2 regions of the Candidatus Pelagibacter sp. HIMB1493 genome follow, and region 2 is predicted to be linked to the other one. Evidence: riboswitches for the same ligand, from Rfam matches in the RefSeq annotation. Region 2 holds a riboswitch; the other holds the start of a gene.
What was found. A riboswitch is a leader RNA that binds a small molecule or an ion and turns the genes downstream of it on or off. The one in region 2 is predicted to bind glycine.
Positions count from the first base shown of each region.

Region 1: another riboswitch for glycine. It lies ahead of gcvT (glycine cleavage system aminomethyltransferase GcvT); the one in region 2 lies ahead of ACTTBK_RS07375 (malate synthase G).

Region 1 covers NZ_JBNAIP010000001.1:797,082-804,973, forward strand. The annotation lists gene gcvH (glycine cleavage system protein GcvH) at 1-372, opposite strand, end outside; gene gcvT (glycine cleavage system aminomethyltransferase GcvT) at 372-1,472, opposite strand; glycine riboswitch at 1,551-1,640, opposite strand; gene ACTTBK_RS04325 (DMT family transporter) at 1,672-2,544, opposite strand; gene ACTTBK_RS04330 (biotin-dependent carboxyltransferase family protein) at 2,544-3,485, opposite strand; gene ACTTBK_RS04335 (allophanate hydrolase subunit 1) at 3,475-4,152, opposite strand; gene ACTTBK_RS04340 (5-oxoprolinase subunit PxpA) at 4,181-4,954, shown strand; gene ACTTBK_RS04345 (tetratricopeptide repeat protein) at 4,954-5,448, shown strand; gene ACTTBK_RS04350 (putative hydro-lyase) at 5,453-6,238, shown strand; gene ACTTBK_RS04355 (ABC transporter ATP-binding protein) at 6,239-6,946, opposite strand; gene ACTTBK_RS04360 (ABC transporter ATP-binding protein) at 6,936-7,658, opposite strand; gene ACTTBK_RS04365 (branched-chain amino acid ABC transporter permease) at 7,655-7,892, opposite strand, start outside.
Region 2 covers NZ_JBNAIP010000001.1:1,386,669-1,394,560, reverse strand. The annotation lists gene ACTTBK_RS07405 (aspartate kinase) at 1-460, opposite strand, end outside; gene ubiG (bifunctional 2-polyprenyl-6-hydroxyphenol methylase/3-demethylubiquinol 3-O-methyltransferase UbiG) at 537-1,259, shown strand; gene ACTTBK_RS07395 (DUF1178 family protein) at 1,256-1,684, opposite strand; gene argJ (bifunctional glutamate N-acetyltransferase/amino-acid acetyltransferase ArgJ) at 1,724-3,025, opposite strand; gene secA (preprotein translocase subunit SecA) at 3,091-5,625, shown strand; gene ACTTBK_RS07380 (acetyl-CoA carboxylase carboxyltransferase subunit alpha) at 5,629-6,723, opposite strand; glycine riboswitch at 6,828-6,915, shown strand; gene ACTTBK_RS07375 (malate synthase G) at 6,995-7,892, shown strand, end outside.

The DNA.
Region 1 (7,892 bases), 590 kb from region 2:
ACTCTCCTTTGCAAATTTATCGTATTCTTCTTTGTTCATTAAGCTGTCCATTTCTGAACTGTCTTTTAATTTAAGTTTAAAAAACCAAGCTGATCCCTCAGGGTCTTCATTAATTTTTGCAGGATCATCTACTATAGCTTGGTTAGTATCTACTACTTCACCACTTACAGGAGTATACACATCACTTGCAGCTTTAGTTGACTCAACAACCCCTGCTGTGCCATCTTTTTCAACGCTTGAACCTTTTTCAGGTAACTCAGCAAAAACAATATCTCCCAACATTTCTGTTGCATGTTTTGTAATTCCAATGGTTGCAACATCGCCCTCCACTGTAATCCACTCATGCTCTTTTGAAAATTTAACTTCACTCATTAGTTTACTCCTTTCACATAACTTTTTTTATAAAATGGTAACCCACAAACACTTGCAGGATGTTTTTTTCCTCTTACTTCTAGTAAAACTTTTGTATCAACTTTAGAAAACTCTTTATCAATATAGCCCATTGCTATTGGACCATTTACACTTGGTCCAAAAGTTCCGCTTGTAACCTCACCAATAAGTTTTTCTGACTCATCAAATATTTTAGTTTTTTCTCTAGCAATCAATCTTCCTTCTGGCTTAATCCCAATTCTAATTTTAGAGGTACCCTCTTGTATTTCTTTCATAATTTTATCAGAACCAACAAATCCACCATTTGAAATTCTCTCTTTAGAAATTGCCCACTTTAAGTTTGCTTCAATTGGTGTTTTTTCTGTATCAAGTTCATGTCCATATAAGCATAATCCAGCCTCTAATCTCAAGGTATCTCTTGCCCCAAGTCCTATAAGTTGTGCTCCTTTTTCCATCAAATTCTGAGTAAATCCTTCAGCTAAATCGTTGTTAATAGATACTTCAAAACCATCCTCTCCAGTATAACCAGACCTTGTAACAAAAGCTTTTTGATCTTTATAATCAAACCAGTTCCCTGTCATAAAATTAAGTTTTTCAACACCTTCTATTATGTCATTTAAAATCTCAACTGACTTTGGACCTTGAATTGCAATTAATGCTCTTTGATCATCAAGAACCATTTCATATTTACTTTTCAGTAAATCTGATAAAATTTTAAAATCATTATCTTTGCATGCTGCGTTTAAAATAATTAAATATCCTTTTTCAATTTTAGTAATTATTAAATCATCATAAATTCCAGCACTATCGTTCATTAAAAAACTATATTTAGAACAGTTTTGTTTCAAATTTTTTAAATCAAGTGGAAAAATTTTTTCAAGATCAGCAGTTAAGTCATCTCCACCATGAATAAATAATTGACCCATATGAGACACATCAAAAATACCTGCATTTAATCTTGTAAATTTATGTTCTTCAACAATTCCTTTGCTGTATTGTATGGGCATTTCATATCCAGCAAATTCTACAAATTTAGCTTGGTTATCTTGATGAAGTTTATTTAAAGATGTTTTTTTTCCCATACTAACTCTGTCGTACCCATCTGTATTTTTGCCTGAGAGTTTTACTCCTTCGGCGAGAACTCAATCTCTTTCCAGAGTTAATATAATACGGTCCTTTTACCTGAGAGTTTCCTGGGCGGTTGCTCCTTCGGTGTCACAAAGTTTGTGATCTCTCCCGTTAACAAATATTCTAATAAATACTGTTTAATGTCAAATGTTATTAGATCGCTTTTTTTTCTGAGGTATATAAATTGTAAAATTGAAGTAAAACTGCAAAAATAACTATTGATCCTCCAATTATTACTATGAAAGGCGGTTGCTCATTTATAAACAACCATGCCCATAAAGGACCTAGTACTGCTTCTGTTAACATTATGATTCCAACCATTGCTGATGGTGTTCTTTGAGCTCCAATAGTAATAAATATAAAACCTAATCCTAATTGTAAAAAACCAGCTAAAAATCCTAAAAAGATATCGTTTGGAGATATCATTATTTTTTCTGACATTAGATAACCAATTAACAAAGCAAAAACTCCTGCAACAAATTGAGCAGGAACCATATCAACAGTTGGATATTTTCTTACAACTAAAATTAAAGTAGCAAATGATATTGGCATTATGAAAGCTGCAATATTCCCAGACATTTGACCTGGAGATAAAGAGCTTCCAACCATTAGAAGTATTCCTGAGATTGCAAGAATTATTGAAGTCAGAGTGATTGCTGAAATTTTTTCTTTTAAAAAAAAGTAACCGAATATTGCTAAGAAGATTGTTTGTGTTTGAATAATAAAATTAGCATTAGCAACTGTTGTGTTATACATCGCAAATACATAACCGCTAAAACCAAGTGATAAAATAAATCCACCAAAGAAACCAGGAAATCCTAAATTATAAAAGGATCTAAATACTTGTTTCTTATAAGTTAAAGTTAAATACAAGCTAATAACTATTAGGAAGAATACCGTTCTCCAAAATAATATTTGCCAAAGGGTTGCTCCCTCAAATGATTTTACAATCAAACCTCCAAAACTGAGGCTACATGCACCTAAAAAAACTAAGAAGGGTCCAGGAAGTTTTCTAATAATATTCATTATATTTGATTAAGTAAGTTCTGAGTGTCCATCTCATATAATTTAAACAAAGTTTCAGCATCAGATAAATTTATCTCTTTAAATTTAATTTTTGAGCCAGGTGATATTTGTACTAACCGATCATAATCAACACTAGCTACCACACCAATTTTTGGATATCCTCCAATAGTACCATGGTCTGAAAGCATAATAATTGGGTTTCCATCTGCTGGTACTTGGATGACTCCTTTTAACAAACCTTCTGATTTAATATTGGTATTTACAATATTTTCAATTTTTGGACCTTCTAAACGCATCCCCATTCTATCTGAGAGTTTTGATACAGAAAATTCTTTTTCAAAAAATATCTTTTTTCCTTCCTCTGAAAAATAATCAAAGTTTGGTCCTTTTATTACTCTAATATTTTCAACTTTAGAATTTATATAGTTAGTCTTTTTTTTACTTTGATCTGAATTAATATTTAAAATATTTATTTTTTGACCGTTCTCTAATTTTTTTCCATTATTTGATCCAATATTTGCCTTGGTATTTATCGAACAACTATTCCATTGAAATTTTAAATCTAATTCTCCACCAACTGCTAAATAGCCATAAACTGATTTATTTGTTGAGATAAGATTGATTTCATCTCCACTTTCGATTTGATAACTCTCATAACAATTACCATCAATTTCTGTGCCATTTTTTACAATTTTAAAAACAATATCGCCAGTGACTACTATGTTAATTTTATCTCCAGAATATTTTAAATGTGGTCCTTGGTATGCAAATTCTATAACTGGAGAATTTAATTTATTACCTACCAGCTTGTTAGCTAAACTATAATTTCTATTATCCATTGCTCCGCTAAATGGAATTCCTATATGATATAAATTATTTCTTCCTTGGTCTTGAAAGGTTGTATTTACTCCAGCTCTTATAATTTGGAAATTATTTGTCATTGTAGCTATTATATTTTTCAAGATTTATTTGTTTAAAAACTACTATATCGCCAGGATTTATTAAATTTGGCTCTTCCTCTTTTGAATTATCAAAAACATCTACAGGTGTATTACCAAGTATGTTCCATCCACCAGGGCTTTCAAATGTATAAATATTTGCAAATTGTTCAGTTAAAGCAACTGATCCTTTTGGTACCTTTACTCTTGGTGTTTCTAATCTTGGTACTCTCATATTTTCATCTAAATCACCTAAAAATGGCATACCAGCAATAAATCCGGTCATATAACAAAAATATTCCTTACTAAAAAAATTTTCTAAAATTTTATCTCGATTAATATTTAATTTTTCTTCTAATCTTTTTATATCAAGAGAAAATTGATCATCACAACAAACTGGAATTTCTATTTTAGTGCTATTGTTGTCTTGAGTTTCATTAACATTTAAATTTTCAATCAATTTTTTAACTTCTTTAAAGTTTGTTTTTCTAAGGTCGTAAGAAACTATTAATTTATTATAAGAAGGAGTGAGATTATTTATACTTTCAACATTTTCTTTTTTTAAAGCTTTAAAATATTTTATTACTTCAGAGTTAACTGATTTATTTACATCTATACCAAAATCGCAATAAACAGCTGCGTCACCAAGATTTGATATATTTTTTATCATGGCATGTTATACTTCAACAATTAGAACTATGGAAATTAATATAAATTGTGATTTAGGTGAAAAATCAAAACACCATTCAAATAAATATGATCCAGACTTACTTGATATAGTAAATTCTGCTAACGTAGCATGTGGATTTCATGCTGGTGATGAAGAATCTATGAACCAAGTAGTTCAAATATCAAAAAAAAATGGCGTTAGTATTGGAGCCCACCCATCATTTAACGATCCAGAAAACTTTGGAAGACAAAGAATGAACCTAGCACCTGAAGAAGTTAGAAAATTAATTATTGACCAATATGAAATTTTACAAAAAATTGCTCAAGATCATGGAGAAAATGTTACTCATATAAAACCACATGGAGCGTTAAATAATATGGCGTGTGAGGATATTGATCTGGCAACTACTTTAGCGAAAGCAATCAATGAAATAAGTAAAGATTTGATCTATTTAGTTCCTACTGGCTCTAAAATGGAACAAGCAGCTAAAAAATTAGATATGAAGATTGCCTGTGAAATTTTTGCAGATAGAACCTATGAAGATGATGGAAATTTAGTTTCTAGAAAAAAACCACATGCATTAATCACTGATCCTGAAGAAGCTAAAAAACATGTATTAAGCATGGTAAAAAATCAGGCACTGAATTGTCACAGTGGAAAGCAAATACCTTGTGAAATCGACTCTGTCTGCATACATGGTGATAATGCAAGTTCACTTGCTACAGCAAGGTCAATTAGGGAAAATTTAATTGAAAATGGACTTAACTTAAAACCTTTAAGTAAAATGGAGAAATTTTTATAATGATAAAAAAAATATTAATCACCCTAATTTTAATTTTATTTTCAACAAATTCTTTTTCAGCTGGTGGAAGTAATGACTCTGAGAGAAAGATAAAAGTTAAGTCTGATTATGATAAAGCAGTCACTCATGTTAAAGCTGCAAAAAAATATGAAAAAAAAGGCAAATTAGAAAAAGCTAAAAAGAGATATGAAAAAGCTCAAAAACTTCTTCTAAAATCAAACGATAAAAAACCAAATCAAGCAGATACACTTAACTATCTTGGCTTTACAACAAGAAAACTTGGTGATTACGAGAGTGGAGAAAAATATTATCTTTTAGGTCTAGAAATTGATCCAAATCACAAAGGTATTAATGAGTATCTTGGAGAACTTTATGTTGCTACAAATAGAATGGATTTAGCTAAAGAAAGACTTAAAGTATTAGAAACTTGTAATTGCGAAGAATATAACGAGTTAAAAGAAATAATCGAAGGTACTAAGAAATCTAAATACTAATTTAATGCTAGATATTCAAGATCCATTAGAAGCAAGAAAAGTTATAAGAGAAAATAATTACAAAGAACAAACTGCGGGTACTGCTAATAAGTATGTTCAAGGAAATCTTTGTATCTTACCAAGCAAATATGCAATGGACTTTGCATCTTTCTGTCAAAAAAACCCAAAACCTTGTCCATTAATTGGATTTGGTACAAAAGGAGATCCTTCATTAAAAGATCTTGGTGATATTGATATTAGAACTGATGTTCCTCAATATAGAGTATGGGAAAAAGGAAAATTAGTTGATGAGCCATATGATATTAAAAAATATTGGAATGAAGATTTAACAACTTTTGTTCTAGGATGTTCAATGTCTTTTGAACTGCCTTTAATTGAAGCCGGTATTCCAATTCAACACATAGAAAACAATACTATTGTTCCAATGTATAAAACTTCAATAGACTGTGAACCAGCCGGACAATTTTCAGGAAAATTAGTTGTGTCTATGAGACCCTTAAGTTCAAAGGATACAATTAGATCAATTCAAATTAGTTCCAGATTTCCAGCTGTGCATGGTGCACCCGTACATGTTGGCAATCCAGACGAAATTGGAATTAAAGATATAATGAAACCTGAATATGGTGATCCACCTAGAACAATAAAGAACAACGAAATTCCTGTATTTTGGGCGTGTGGTGTTACTCCTCAATCTGTTTTAGAGAATTCAAAACCCGATTTTTGTATTACTCACAGTCCAGGTAAAATGCTCATTACTGATAAATTAAATAACGATCTTGCTGCTTTCTAATTAATTCCCTAGAAAAACTTTAGTAACTTTTTCATTATCAATTAAATCTTCTGATTTGCCATCGATAACTAATCTTCCACTTTCTAAAACATACCCTCTATCTGCCATACTTAATGCAAGTCTTACGTTTTGTTCTACGAATAAAATTGATATCCCTTCTGCAACTATATTTTTAAATATCTTAATTAAGTCTTTCATAACCATTGGTGATAAACCTAAAAAAGGTTCATCAACCATTAAAAGCTTAGGTAAACCCATCATACCTCTGGCTATAGCTAACATTTGTTGTTCACCACCAGACATTGTTTTTGCTAACTGATCCGATCTAGTTTCTAGTTTTGGAAAAATTTTATAAACCTTATTTAATGAATTTGTTAACTCTTCTTTTGCTTTTGGATGCCAAGCACCCAATAAAAGATTTTGTTTAACTGTAAGATGAGGAAAAACCCTTCTTCTTTCAAGTACATGTGAAATTCCTAACTCAGTTCTTTTATAAGTTGGAATATTTGAAATTAAAGTATTATCAAAAGTAATAGAACCTTTTTTATGTTCAACAAGATTACTTATAGTATTTAAAACAGTACTTTTGCCAGACCCATTTGGTCCTAAAAGTGCAACCATTTCAGCTTTATTTACATTAATAGAAACATCCCAGATAACTTGGAAATCATCATATAAAACATCAATATTTTTTACATCAAGCAGCATCAAATGTTCCTAAGTAAGCATCAATTACTTGTTTATTATTTTGAATTTCTTTTGGTTCACCAAATGCAATTCGTTTTCCTTGATCTAATGCAAGAACATTGTCAGAAATTTCCATAATTATATTTATATTATGTTCGATTGTAATAATTGTTACACCAGTCTTTTTTAATTTTTTAACAAGTTCAACAAGTCCAGGAATAGTTTTTTGGTCCACACCTCCTGTTACTTCATCCATCAAAAGTAATTTAGGATTAATAGCCATAGCTCTAGCCATTTCTAATCTTTTCCTTTGTCCAGTTGATAACTCTTTTGCAAAGTGATGTCTTTTTTCAATCAGATCTACAAAGTCAATAATCTCTAAGGCTCTATCTCTTGCTCTTTTTATATCTTTTTCTTTTACAAATGCTCCTATCATAACATTTTCAAGCAATGTTTGATCTGCAAATGGTTTTAGTTTTTGAAAGGTTCTACCTACACCAAGGTTACTAATTTTATCAGGACTAATTCCAAAAATATTTTTATCAAAAAATTTGACTTTTCCTGTATCTGGTTTTGTAAAACCAGTAATCAAATCAAATAAAGTAGATTTACCAGCACCATTAGGTCCTATCACTCCTAAAATAGATCCTTCTTCGACATCAAAAGAAATATCTCTATTTGCACGGATTCCACCAAAAGATTTACTTAGATTTTCAACTGTTAATATTTTCATCGTTGTTTTTTTCTTTCTAAAATATCTTTAGGAATAAATGAGATCAGACCATTTGGTCTAAAAATACAAATAATCATTAAAATTAAACCATAAAAAATTAAATCAACAGCACCACCGGTGCCTCCTAAATAAATTCTTGAATATTCTGAAATTGGCACAAGTATTGCAGCACCTATAATTGGACCCCAAACATTTCCAATTCCACCTAGCACTGTGATTAATAAAACTATAATT
Region 2 (7,892 bases):
CAGAACCACTTCTTCCTATTGTTGTAATTCTATTTTCATTATTAATTCCTTGAAAACCAGTAACAATTGGGATCCCACCTTGTTTCACATAATTATTTAATTCTTTTGTAACTATCTTATTTATTCTTGCTCCAGAATAAGGTCCATCAGTAATTATTGGTAATTGCCAAGAAACCCATGACCTAGATTTAAAACCATCATGAGTAAGTCTTCCAGCAATTAAAGCACATGAAACTTGTTCTCCAGTGGATACAAGTGCATCATATTCAGATCTGCTAAAATTATTACTAATTTGCTTCGATTTTTTTACGAGCTCATTGGTTACTCCACTCATTGCAGATGAAATCACCAAAACTCTATTTTTTTTCTTTTTATAAGTAGCTATAATTTTGCTTACTTTTTTTATCCTATCGATACTACCAACAGAAGTTCCGCCAAATTTTAGTACAACAGTTTTCATGATCAGTTGAATTAATATAATTTAATTATAAATTGATAAAGTACATCTTAATTGTTATGTCAACTAATTATATATTATGAACAGTATTAATAAAAAAGAAATAGAAAAATTTTCAAATATGGCGGCCGAATGGTGGGATCCAGAAGGAAAATTTAAACCTCTTCATAAATTTAATCCTATAAGAATAAAATATATTAAAGAAAATATAGTTAAGGAATTTCAACTTAAAAATAAAAAATATCCTCTTTCTGGAATAAATGTCCTTGATATTGGATGTGGAGGTGGATTGTTATCTGAGCCCATGTGTAGATTAGGAGCTGATGTTACAGCAATCGATGCTTCAAATAAAAATATTGCCATAGCAAACCTACATGCAAAAAAAAACAATCTAAAAATAAACTATATATGTTCATCGCCTGAAAAACTAAAAACTACAAAAAAATTTGATGTAATTTTGAACATGGAGATTGTTGAACATGTTGAGGATGTTGATTTTTTTTTAAAATCATGTGCTAATCTTTTAAAAAAAAATGGATTAATGTTTGTTGCAACTATAAATAAAACCTTAAAATCTTATATATTTGCAATTGTTGGTGCAGAATATGTTTTGAGATGGCTTCCTATTGGTACCCATGAATGGGAAAAGTTTGTTAAGCCTGAAGAATTAAAAAATATTCTAATCAAAAACAATCTAAATCTTAAAAAAATAGATGGAATGAATTTTAACATTCTGAAGGATGAATGGAATGTTTCAAAAGATTTATCAGTAAATTATATTGCTGAATTTAAGAAAAACTAATTTTCTTTTTCATCAACCCAAGGAATTAATTGAGTATCTATACCCTCTTCTTTGAGCTCTTTAACGTCTTTCTGAGAGGCTTTGCCATATATCCCTTTTGTAGGTTTCTTACTATTGTAATGAATAGATCTGGCTTCATATGCAAAATTATCCCCAACGTACTTAAAATTATCTTTTATAAATTTTTGGTAATTTTTAATTGTTTTTTTAATTTTTTTATACTTCTGAGTATCAAATTTTTCTTCATTTTTAGCTTTTCTATTTATTAGCTGAGGAGCCATTAATGTTTTTTCAACTTTTTCAGAATTACAGTTGTGACAGATTAAAAGTTTTTTCTTTTTTAGTTTTTCATATTCTGATGATGAAGAAAACCAACTATCAAACTTTAATTCACAGTCGTTGCACAAAAGTTTGTATTTTATCATAGTATAGAATTAGTTATCAAAATTTATATTTCAATATATTCAACTTCTATAATCAGCATTAATCTCAATATAATTTTTTGTAAAATCCATAGTAAAAGCAGTAAAGCTTTTAGGACCAGTAAACAAATCTACGTTAATGTCTATATTTTCACCTTTCATATACTCAGCTACTAATTTTTCATCGTAGTACTTGTATAATTTTCCATCCTGAATTATTTGATAATTTCCAAATTTCAAACCTAATTTATTTAAATTTATTTTTGGTCCTGCTTTTCCTATTGCCATCACTATTCGTCCCCAGTTTGGATCTTCTCCTGCAATAGCTGTTTTTACCAAAGCTGAATTTGCTATTGAGAAAGCAATTATCTTTGCATCTTGTTCACTTTTGCTTTTATTAACATTTATAGTTACAAATTTTGATGCTCCTTCTCCATCAGAAACTACTCTCTTAGCTAAATTTAACAAAACATTGTTTAATGCTTTGTCGAATTTTTTTAGTTTTATATCATTAATACTTTTAATATTTGAATTGTTTGCTTTATTTGTTGCAAAAATACTAACCATGTCATTTGTGCTAGTGTCCCCATCACACGAGATAGCATTAAATGTATTTGTAATATTTTTTTTTAATAATTTACTTAAAATATCATTCGATAAGTTGGCATCTGTAAATATGTATGCCAAAGTTGTTCCCATATTTGGAAATATCATACCCGAACCTTTGGCAACACCATAAATTTTTACCTCTTTATCTCCAATTTTACATTGTTCCATCGCAAGTTTTGGTTTTGTATCAGTGGTCATTATTCCTAAGGCTGCTTTCATCCAAAGAAATTTGTTTTGTGTATACTTAATTTTTTTAATCAAGTTTGGAATTTGATCTATTATCTTTTCACATGGAAATGTTTCGCCTATTGTACCAGTGCATCCAAAAATAATTTCCTTTGAAGTAATTTTCTTTGGATAATCTTCATCTTCATTTTGTTTTTTTGATAGTTGCTCAGAAGTTAAATCAGCAATTTTTGCAAGACTTGTGTAACCTTGTTTGCCTGTGAAAGCATTTGCATTTCTAGTATTTACAATAAGAGAATAAATTTTTTTTGATTTTTGATTTATATTCCATTTAATATTTTCTGAAATAATTTTTGACTTTGTATAGACGGAGGCATGATTTGCACCATCTCTAAAGTAAAACATTACTAAATCATCTCTTTTAGTTTTGTATAAATCTGCACTTAGAGCTGAAATAGATAAGCCATCTATATGATCTAGGTCCTGGAAATCCATCATTCTGGTATTTTTTGATTTTGAGGTTAAAAAATTTGTTAAATTAATACCCATGATATTTAAAATAATTGTTTAATACATATATTAAACAATATATTTAAAGAATAAATCAAATAGTAATGTTTAACCCGCTTAACCTAATTACAAAATTTATCAAATCTAGTAATCAAAAAGAACTAGATAGAATTGGAAAAATTGTAGAAAAAATAAATTCACACGAGGAACAATTCATAAAATTAAGCGATACAGACTTTCCAAAAAAAACAGTTGAATTTAAAAATCAATTAAAAAATGGAAAAAGTTTAGACGAAATTCTACCTGAAGCATTTGCAATAGTAAGGGAAGCTGCAAAAAGAACAAGACAGGAAAGACACTTTGATGTTCAGCTTGTTGGGGGAGTAGTTCTTCACGAAGGTAAAATTGCAGAAATGAGAACGGGTGAAGGAAAAACACTCACTATTGCTTTAGCAGCCTATTTAAATGCACTTTCTGAAGATGGGGTCCATATAGTAACTGTTAATGATTACTTAGCAAAAAGAGATTCGATGGAAATGGGTCTCATATATAATTTTCTAGGTCTTACATCTGGATTTATTAATAATGACCAAGATGATCCAGAAAGAAAGAAAAACTATAATTGTGATATTACTTATGCAACTAACAGTGAATTAGGATTTGATTATCTAAGAGATAACATGAAGTTTTCTCAAAAAGAGATGGTTCAAAGATCTCATGCATTTTCAATTGTAGATGAAATAGATTCTTGTTTAATTGATGAAGCAAGAACTCCACTTGTAATTTCTGGAGCTGCAGAAGATAAAACTGCTCAATACCTAGCAATAGATAAACTTATTAAAATTTTAAATAAGAAAGATTTTGAAATAGATGAGAAAGAAAAAAGTATACTTTTAACAAACGAGGGTATTAATAATGTTGAAAAGCTTTTCTCTAATGCGGGTATCTTAAAAAATGATAATTTTTATGACCCAGAAAATCTTCATTTAGTTCACCACGTAAATCAAGCACTTCGTGCAAATCATTTATTTGAAAAAGGAAAAGATTACATAGTAAAAGATGGAGTTCTTAAAATCATAGACGAGTTGACCGGTAGAATTTTAGAAGGAAGAAGATTTGGAGATGGACTTCATCAAGCTCTTGAAGCTAAAGAAAAAATTCAGATACAAGCTGAAAATCAAACTTTAGCATCTATTACCTATCAAAATTATTTTAAACTATATAAAAAAATATCAGGTTGCACCGGTACTGCAGTCACAGAGTCTGAGGAATTTTTTGAGATATATAATCTTTCAGTAGTTGTAATACCAACAAATAAAGAAATGATCCGAAAGGACTATAATGATTTAATCTTCAGAACTGAAAAAGAAAAAAATGATGCAATAATTAATAAAATTATTGAAAAGCATGAAGTTGGTCAACCAATTTTGGTTTTCACATCTAGTATCAACAAATCTGAAATTTATTCTAAATTATTAAATGAAAAAAATGTTAAACACGTAGTTTTAAATGCAAAGAACCATGAAAATGAAGCTGAAATTATTGCAAATGCTGGAAAAGAAAAATCTTTGATAATTACAACCAGTATTTCTGGTAGAGGTGTTGACATCCAGCTTGGTGGAAAAAAAGGATCTATTCCTGATGATGAGTTAAAAATAGATAAAGAAAAAATTAAATCTCTGGGTGGCTTATTCGTAATTGGTACAGAAAGAATGGAGTCTAGAAGAGTAGATAATCAAGCAAGAGGAAGAGCTGGACGACAAGGAGATGAGGGTAGTTCTGTATTTTATGTAAGTTTAGAAGATGATTTGATGAGAATTTTTGGCTCAGAATCTATGAATAATATGCTTGAAAAACTTGGTTTAAAAGATGGTGAAAGTATTGATCACCCTTGGATCAACAAAGCATTAGAAAGAGCTCAGCAAAAAGTTGAAGCCAGAAATTTTGATATCAGAAAAACACTTATCAAATTTGATAATGTTTTGAATGACCAAAGACATGTTGTGTTTTCTCAAAGAAAAAACGCAATGAATAGTGAAAATATTTTTGATTATTCTGACGAATTTTTAAAAGAAATATCAGAAGACTTGATAAAATTAAAAATTCAAAATCTAACTAATCCAAAAAGTAATGAATTTAACAATAAAGTTAGGCAAATTGTTGGAAAAAGTTTTAATGATACTGAACTTGAGAGTTTGATTTCTGCAAAAGATAATGAACTGAAAGAGCAAATATCCTCAAAATTTAATGAGACACGTAATGAAAGAATTAAAGTTCTAAACGAGCAGCATGCAAAAGAAATCGAAAAAAGAATATTTTTGCAAACAATAGATTTAAATTGGAAATCACATATACAATATTTAGAACAACTTAGACAAGTGATTGGATTAAGATCTTACGGTCAAAGAGATCCTTTAGTTGAATATAAAAAAGAAGCTTTTGATTTATTTTCAAATTTATTAGAAAAACTAAAATTAGACTACGTGACAATTTTAATGAATTTAAAAGTTATAACAGAAGAAAGATCTTCCAATGAGGAAAGAGTAAATCCAAAACCACAAACCAAAAAAATGGGAAGAAATGAACCTTGCTTTTGTGGATCAGGCAAGAAGTTTAAACATTGCCATGGAGCTTTGTAATTCTTAAACAAGAAAAAATAAGAAAGCTATCAATAATAAACCTGCACCAATACCAAATAATAATTTTTTTGACTTAAAAATATTATCAAAATTATTTTTTTTAATAGTCAAATTGCTTAAATCTTCTGCATTATTCATGAAACCATCATTTCTTCCAATTTTTAAGAACTTATTTTTTCTTTCATTCATTATTTCTTCTGATGACATTTCTTTATATTGATCTAAATTTTTAGAAATAGATTCTCTAACATTATCTAACATCAGATCTTTATCCCTATGAGCACCGCCTAATGGTTCTGGGATTATTTCATCTATGACTTTTAATTTTAATAAATCTTTTGCAGAGAGTTTCATTGCTTTTGCTGCATCAAGCATTTTTTTTGGATCTCTCCACAATATAGTTGCACAGCCTTCAGGAGATATAACTGAATAAATAGCATTTTCTAGCATGATAACTTTGTTAGAAGATGCTAATGCAATCGCACCACCTGAACCACCTTCACCTATAATTATTGCGATACTTGGCACCTTAAGTTCCATGCAACATTCAATTGATTTTGCTATTGCCTCAGCTTGACCTCTTTCCTCTGCACCAACACCAGGATAAGCACCTGGCGTATCTACAAAAGAGATAATTGGAATTTTAAATTTATTTGCTAAATTCATTAATCGAATAGTTTTTCTGTAACCCTCAGGTCGCATCATCCCAAAATTTCTTTCGATTCTACTATCTAAATCCTCACCCTTTTCTTGGCCAATAACCAAAACCGAATAACCATTAAATTTTGCAAAACCTGTAAGTACAGATTTATCTTCACCATAATAACGATCTCCAGATAGAGAAATAAAATCTTCGAATAAATTATCTATGAAAAATTTAGACTTTGGTCTGTCTTCATGTCTTGCAACCATGGTAGTTTGCCATGGATCAAGGTTTGAATATATATCATTTAATTTTTGATCTAACTCAACTTGTGTTTTTGAAATTTTTTGCGTATCTACTTCTGACAATCCCTCTTGATTATAGGGATCTTTTAATTTTTCCAATTCTGTCTCTAAATCTTTAATCTCAGTTTCAAAATTAAGATAATTTTTCATAATATGGTTATAGCGGATGGTTAATTCATAAAAAAGGCAATAAAATGATATTTAATTTAAAGTGTAATTGTTATTAATTGACTCTTTTCTAGAAGAAGATACATATTTTACTGTCGGGAGAGACTAATAGATTTAGCACCGAAGGAGCAACCACCCCGGAAACTCTCAGGTAAAAAGGACCGATAGTTGCATAACACTCTGGAAAGAGAATTAATTCCGCCGAAGGAGCAAAACTCTCAGGCAAAAATACAGATGGGGTAATTTAGGTGATATGCAAGAAAAATATATAAATATAAATACTTTAAAAGTATCTGAAAAGCTTTCTCAATTTGTAAGTGACGAGCTATTAAAAGAAACAGGTCTATCTGTTGACAATTTTTGGTCAGGGTTCGAGAAAACAGTCAATGAATTAGCACCTAAAAATAAAGAATTAATAAAATTTAGAGAAGACTTACAAAAACAAATAGACAATTGGCATATAAAAAATAAGGGAAATGAATTTAATTTGTCAGAATATAAAAAATTTCTAACAGAAATTGGTTATCTGAAAGAAGAAGGTGACGATTTTGAAATATCTACTCAAAATGTTGATGAAGAAATAACAAGTATTGCTGGACCTCAACTTGTTGTACCAGTAATGAATGCAAGATACGCATTAAATGCTGCTAATGCTAGATGGATGAGCTTATACGATAGTCTGTATGGAACAGATGTAATTGAACAATCAGAAGATAGTGTATCTGAAAGATACGACCCATTAAGAGGTGAGATGGTAATAAAATATGGAAGAGATTTTTTAGATAAATATTTTCCATTAGCTGGATTGAGTTGGCAAAAAATTACAAGTTTTGCGGTTAAGTATGGAAAATTTAAAGCTTTAAAAGGCGCTGATATTTATGATTTGGTAGATGAGAATAAGTTTATTGGCCATAGGGGTGAAGCTGACAACCCATCTGCTATAATTTTAAAAAATAACAATTTACATATAGAAATTTTAAAAGACTCAAGAGCTTTTGCGGCTCAACAAGATCATGCTGGAATTAATGACATAATTTTAGAATCTGCAGTGTCAACTATATGTGATAATGAAGATAGTGTTGCTGCTGTAGATGCAGAAGATAAAATTGTTTGTTACAGAAATTGGCTAGGTCTGATGAAGGGTGATCTAA